DNA from 2 places in the Pseudomonas sp. PHC1 genome. Region 2 is predicted to be linked to the other one. Evidence: predicted binding sites of a transcription regulator. Region 2 holds the regulator's gene; the other holds the start of a gene.
What was found. The regulator FliA, encoded in region 2, starts transcription of late flagellar genes. The targets are predictions, from matches to a motif close to CTAAAGTTTNNNNNNNNNNNGCCGNTAA.
Positions count from the first base shown of each region.

Region 1: a site for FliA is predicted at 1,984-2,011, ahead of ACKJSM_RS20795 (methyl-accepting chemotaxis protein). Genes of this name have one in related genera too.

Region 1 is NZ_JBJXHJ010000018.1:72,848-76,263, forward strand. Features, by position in the region: gene ACKJSM_RS20795 (methyl-accepting chemotaxis protein) at 1-1,918, opposite strand, end outside; gene ACKJSM_RS20800 (hypothetical protein) at 2,301-2,834, shown strand; gene ACKJSM_RS20805 (GNAT family N-acetyltransferase) at 2,875-3,416, opposite strand, start outside.
Region 2 is NZ_JBJXHJ010000010.1:66,556-69,971, reverse strand. Features, by position in the region: gene flhF (flagellar biosynthesis protein FlhF) at 1-177, shown strand, start outside; gene fleN (flagellar synthesis regulator FleN) at 291-1,121, shown strand; gene fliA (RNA polymerase sigma factor FliA) at 1,118-1,858, shown strand; gene ACKJSM_RS15385 (chemotaxis response regulator CheY) at 2,026-2,397, shown strand; gene ACKJSM_RS15380 (protein phosphatase CheZ) at 2,415-3,203, shown strand; gene ACKJSM_RS15375 (chemotaxis protein CheA) at 3,258-3,416, shown strand, end outside.

The DNA.
Region 1 (3,416 bases), on a different contig from region 2:
CACTGGCCTGGCCGCTTTCCACCAGCTCATCGACCATGTGGCGGATCTGCACCATGCTGCGGTTGATCTCTTCGGTGACTGCGCTCTGCTGTTCGGCGGCGGTGGCGATCTGGGTGCTGAGGCTGTTGATGTGGCTGACCGCACCGGCCATTTCGTCCAGCCCGCTGTTGACCCGGGTGGTGGCATCGGCGGCCGACTGGCAACTGGCCTGAGTGTTTTCCATGGCGCTGACCGACGAGCTCACGCCCTGGGTCAGGCGGGTCAACATTTCGTTGATTTCCGAGGTGCTGGCCTGGGTGCGGGCGGCGAGGGCACGCACTTCGTCCGCCACCACCGCAAATCCTCGACCCTGTTCACCGGCGCGCGCCGCCTCGATGGCCGCGTTGAGCGCCAGCAGGTTGGTCTGGCCGGCAATGGCGCCGATCACGCCGAGGATTTCGGTGATGCGCTGGGCATCCTGCTGCATGCTTTCGACCTTATGGGTGGCGCTGGCCACTTCGTCGATCAACGCCACCACGCTGCCGGACGCTTCACCGACCACAATGCGGGAGCGGTCGGCGTTTTCGTTGGCGCGCTGGGTGAAGGCGGCGGTTTCGGCAGCGTTCTGCGCGACGCTTTCGGCGGTCGAGCTCATTTCGTTGATCGCGGTCACGGTCTGGTCGGTTTCCGAGGCGTGGCGCAGCAGAATCTGGCTGGTGTGCGCCGAGGTGCGCTGCAGGTTGTCGAGGCTCGAGGCCATGGCGCCGGTGGCCTGGGTGACTTCGCCGATCATGTTCTGCAGATAGGCGATGAAGGTGTTGACCGAATGGCCGATGGCGCCGAGTTCGTCTTCAGCGCGAATGGTGATGCGCCGGGTCAGGTCGGCATCGCCGCTGGACAGCGAATCGATGTTGGCTTTCAGCGCTTTCATGCGCGAAACCAGTTGGCGAATCGCGTAGACCTGCAACAGCACCAGCAGGATCACCAGCGGAATCTGCAACAGGCTCAGGCTGCTGAGCACATCGTCACGTTGGGCAGTGAGCATTTTGGTCGGCAGGGCAGTGGCGAGGAACCACGGGGTGCCTTCGATCGGGCGCATGAAAAAAGTGCTGGCTTCACCGTGATTGTCGAATTCGACGCGCTGCGCCTGCTCGCGGTTTTGCAGCCCGGCCTTGACCTGGCTGGCGAAGGTCGAGCCGCCGGCCAGTTCGCTGATGTTCTTCAACACGATCGGCCCGCTGATGCGCGAGCTGTTGCTGATGATCTTGCCGTCGGCCTCGACGATCAGCATTTCGGCGTTGAGGTCTTTTTCCTTGCGCGCCACCAGATCGTTGAAGAAGCCCAGGGTCACGTCGATGGTCGAGACGCCCCAGGCGCTGCCGTTTTTCTGGATGGCCATGGCGCAGTTGGTGCGCGGCTCGGCACTGGCGTCATCTTTATAGGCAGCGGCCCAGGCACATTGGCCGCGTGGGGTCTGCATGCCGCCCTTGTACCAGCTCTGGTCGTAATAGTTGGGCGCCGCGTCGCTGTTCCAGAACGTGTTCACTGCCAGTTTGCCGGAGGCATCACGGTGCCAGAACGTACTGAACTTGTTGCGTCCGGCCTCACGCTGGCCGGGCAACGGCCAGATACCGCCGCCGAATACTTTGAGCTCACCGTATTGATCCACCAGCCCCGGCAATACGGTGTCGATGGCCGCGCTGTCGAGCAGCGGGATGGTCTGGGTGATGCTGCGCTGTTGCGCCTGGACCTTGTTCAATTCGCCCTGGATCTGTTCGGCCACTTCAGCGATACGGTTGAGCACCACCTGTTCTTCGGTATGGCGCAACTTGGGCGCGACCAACTGGCTGATGCCAACCACGGTCAGCACCGACAGCAACAGAATGAACAGAACCAGAAACAATGTGTAGCGAGCCTGAATGGTGCGGAATGCGGGCATGGAAACCGGTCCTTGAGCAGGGATTCTTATTGTGGGCAGGGAAAAAACAGCGCGGGCTTCCTAGCGTATCGTCGCGAGTTCGGGAAGCTTTAGGTACTTTCGTCCTAAAAGCCGCGATCCCGACCGATGGAACGTATCCGGCCCGTTACGTGAGAACTAACTGTGCCGAACATTAGAGCAATAAACCCACTTTCATCGCATTGTCATGAGCGCTCTAACCCTGCATTTACGGGGCTGTTACCGGTTTGTATCGTGAATGTACAAAAATTGTAAAAAAGTGCAGAAAGAAGTTGGTGCCATTAGTTTGCCGGCCGATACTCCGGGCAACTCAAAAGTCATCCAACAAGGAATTTTTCATGTTTTCCTCGCAAGGAGCCTGCTCATGACTATCGGCTATACCGGTGCCTGGCAACCCAAGGCGGGTTTGCTGGTTCGAGATACAGGAAGCTCGAGCAAACCGGTTTCTCAAAGCGTGAAGGTCAAGCAAATGCTGGCCCTGGTCGGCAACGACCCGACCGCGATCAGCACAGCGGAGATGGACAAGCAGGGTCTGCACAAGAACATCAAGGGCTTCGATCCAACCAATGTTTCGGCCAAGCAATTGGGCAGCCTCAGTGCAATGCTGCGCAGTCGGGGCCTGATTTCCGAGATCACGTCCATGACCTTGCTCAACGCCGGCGACAAGTTTGATCGCTTCGGCATTCAGAAGGATCCGGATGCCAAGTTCAATGCGCTGGAGTATTTCGCGACGCAACTGGATACCATCCAGACCAATAATCTCAAGGGCAACAAGTACGCCAATACGTTGATCCCCGAGTACAAGAAAGCCATCTATGTGCTGCAGAACCTGCAGACCTACGGTCAGGGTGGAGAGCGCAAGCCTCCGACCGACAAAGGTGTCAGCGCCAAGGCTTGATGAGGCAGGCCCGCCCCGGTAACGGAGCGGGCCTCATCGTTCATGGAGCCTTGGGTTCCCGACGCCGCATGTCCTCCTGCAGACGTTGCATCCGCGGACAGTCCAATGTCAGCGTTCTTGGCTGGAATCCGCGATGAAACAGCGCCAGCCATCCCGAGCCTTTTTCATCGGGTGCCAGTCCGGTGAATGTGAAATCCAGGGTCGACAACTGGCACCAGGCGCTGTCGAAACCCTGCGCCAGTCTGAGCCTGATCGAAATCAGCCAATGGTCCGGCAACTGCTGCAGTTGCTTGAGCAATCCGTCGTCAAGCGATTCCAATACGCCGTCATAGCGTCCCCAGCGCTGATCCAGTTGTATGGGGTCGCCGATCCAGGGCGATGCGTTGTCCCGTGTCCCGAACATGTCGACCATCTGCTGCATGAATTCGTGGCAGCCATCCGGCCATGCGAGTCTTGGCAACGGGCGCTGATAGCCGTCGATCCGGACATAACCGAGCACCAACGATTCCGGTACCGGTTCACCAAAGGGTGAAGGAGCATGATCGGGCAGCAACCCGGTGCTGTGAAAACCCAGGCGGGCAG
Region 2 (3,416 bases):
CTGCCGGTCGCCTACCTGACCGATGGGCCGCGTATTCCGGATGATCTGCATCTGCCGCGCCGTCATCAACTGGTCAGCCGCGCCGTCAGTGTGCAAATGCAGGAAGAACCCAGCGAAGAAGCCATGGCTGACATGTTCGCTGATATCTACCACAGTCCGACCAAGCAGGTTGGCTGAGGTAATGAACCGTTTTTGTACCTACATCGATGGTCTGCCATGCATTGTTCCGGTTGTGAACGCGCAGCCAGTAATGTGGCCTCCGTCTATGCAAGACAAGGTAAAGAAATAACATGGGCAGCATGCATCCCGTACAGGTGATCGCGGTGACCGGCGGCAAAGGTGGCGTCGGCAAGACTAATGTGTCAGTGAACTTGTCCCTGGCCCTGGCAGAGCTTGGCCGTCGGGTCATGCTGCTGGACGCCGACCTGGGGCTGGCGAACGTCGACGTTCTGCTGGGCCTCACACCCAAACGCACCCTGGCCGACGTGATCGAAGGCCGCTGCGAGCTGCGCGACGTGCTGTTGCAGGGCCCCGGCGGGATCCGCATCGTGCCGGCCGCTTCCGGCACCCAGAGCATGGTTCACCTGAGCCCGGCCCAGCATGCCGGCCTGATTCAGGCGTTCAGTGACATCGGCGACAATCTCGATGTGCTGGTGATTGACACCGCTGCGGGTATTGGTGACTCGGTAGTCAGTTTTGTTCGCGCAGCCCAGGAAGTGTTGCTGGTGGTGTGCGACGAGCCGACCTCGATCACCGACGCCTACGCGCTGATCAAACTGCTGAACCGCGATTACGGCATGAACCGCTTCCGCGTCCTGGCCAACATGGCCCAGAGCCCACAGGAAGGTCGCAATCTGTTCGCCAAGTTGACCAAGGTCACGGATCGCTTCCTCGACGTCGCCCTACAATACGTCGGTGCGGTGCCCTACGACGAAAGCGTGCGCAAGGCGGTGCAGAAGCAGCGTGCGGTCTATGAAGCCTTCCCGCGTTCCAAGTGCGCGCTGGCGTTCAAGGCGATCGCACAGAAGGTCGACACCTGGCCGCTGCCCGCCAACCCGCGTGGCCACCTCGAATTTTTCGTCGAGCGCCTCGTGCAGCAAACGGCAGGACCTGTGCTATGACCGCCAGCGGTATGAATTTCTACAAGAAGTCGGCGCGTGACGCGCAGTACGAGCTGATCGAGCGTTACGCGCCACTGGTCAAACGCATCGCCTACCACTTGCTGGCGCGATTGCCGGCCAGTGTGCAGGTCGAAGACCTGATCCAGGCCGGGATGATCGGCCTGCTCGAAGTCTCGACCAAATACGACGCCAGCAAGGGCGCCAGTTTTGAGACATACGCGGGCATCCGGATCCGCGGTGCGATGCTCGATGAAGTACGCAAGGGGGACTGGGCGCCACGCTCGGTTCACCGCAATACCCGTATGGTCAGCGACGCGATTCGTGCAATTGAAGCTAAAACCGGCCGTGACGCTAAAGATCACGAAGTTGCGGCCGAACTCCAATTGAGTCTCGACGATTACTACGGGATTTTGAACGACACCCTGGGCAGCCGCCTGTTCAGTTTCGACGACCTGTTGCAGGACGGCGAACACGAAGGGCTGCACGAGGATGGCGCCAGTGCTCATCTGGAGCCGTCGCGCGATCTGGAAGACGAACGTTTCCAGGCCGCGCTGGCGGACGCGATTGCCAATTTGCCGGAGCGTGAGCGACTGGTGTTGGCGCTGTACTACGACGAAGAGCTGAACCTCAAGGAGATCGGTGAAGTCCTTGGCGTCAGTGAATCGCGGGTCAGCCAGTTACACAGCCAGTGCGCGGCCCGCTTGCGGGGGCGTTTGGGGGAGTGGCGAGCGCGCTGAAGGCAGTGTGGGGACACTGTGAACGAGGCTGGTGCGGTGGTGAACGGCACCGGTCTTGCTCTGTTGTGCTCCAGACAGTCATCGAGTGTTTTGCCGGATTGATTGAAATGGCGCGTCCAGGTGCTGGGCGCGTTTAAGACTGCTTGGAGGTCGAATTGAACAAAGACATGAAAATCCTCATCGTTGATGACTTCTCAACGATGCGGCGGATCATCAAGAATCTGTTGCGTGATCTGGGGTTCACCAACACGGTCGAGGCCGACGATGGCACCACTGCCATTCCGGTGCTCAACAGCGGCAGCATCGACTTTCTGGTAACGGACTGGAACATGCCCGGCATGACCGGCATCGACCTGCTGCGCCACGTGCGCGCCGATGAAAAGCTCAAGCACCTGCCGGTGCTGATGGTGACTGCTGAAGCCAAGCGCGAGCAGATCATCGAAGCGGCCCAGGCCGGCGTGAACGGCTACGTGGTCAAACCTTTCACGGCTCAGGCGCTGAAAGAAAAAATCGAGAAGATTTTCGAACGCATCGGCTGATGACGCGCGGGGGAGCTATGGAGCATAACGAATCTTCACAGGGCGATTTCGAGTCGACCCTGAAAAAACACGCGGTCGAACTGGTCGAAAGCCTTGAGAAAGGCAAGTTCGGCGACGCGGTGCAACTGATCCATGAGCTCAATCAGACCCGTGACCGTGGCCTGTACCAGGAAGTGGGCAAGCTCACGCGTGAACTGCACAGTGCGATCGTCAATTTCCAGATCGATCCGCACATGCCGCAGGCCGAGGAAGTGTCGCAGATTACCGACGCTACCGAGCGCCTGGGCTACGTGGTCAAACTGACCGAAGCTGCCGCCAACCGCACCATGGATCTGGTGGAAAGCGCGACCCCTGTGGTCAATGGCCTGGCTGACGAAGCCCAGGCCTTGAGCGCCGATTGGGGCCGTTTCATGCGCCGTGAGGTCGGGGCTGAAGAGTTCCGTGAACTGGCGCGCCGGGTCGACGGTTTTCTGGCACGCAGCAGCGCGGACAACCGCGCGGTGTCGAGCAATCTGAACGACATTCTGCTCGCCCAGGATTACCAGGACCTCACCGGCCAGGTGATCAAGCGCGTGACCCAGTTGGTCACCGAAGTCGAAAGCAACCTGCTCAAGCTCGTGCTCATGGCCAGCCAGGTGGACCGCTTTGCGGGCATCGAACATGACCGTGCGGCGATGCTTGCTGAAAAAGATCCACAAAAACATCTCTCGCAGGGTGAAGGTCCGCAGATTCATGCCGATAAACGAGAAGACGTTGTGTCCGGTCAGGACGATGTGGACGATTTGTTATCCAGCCTTGGATTCTAGAGTTTTGGAATTCTAGGTTTTTTGGGTTTTTAGACCTGTAGGAGCACCCCATTAATGAGCTTCGGCGCCGATGAAGAGATCCTTCAGGATTTCCTGGTTGAGGCCGGCGAGATTCTTGAGCAACTGTCCGAACAACTGGTCGAGCTGGAAAGCCGCCCGGATGACGCAGATCTGCTCAACGCAATTTTTCGCGGTTTCCACACTGTAAAAGGG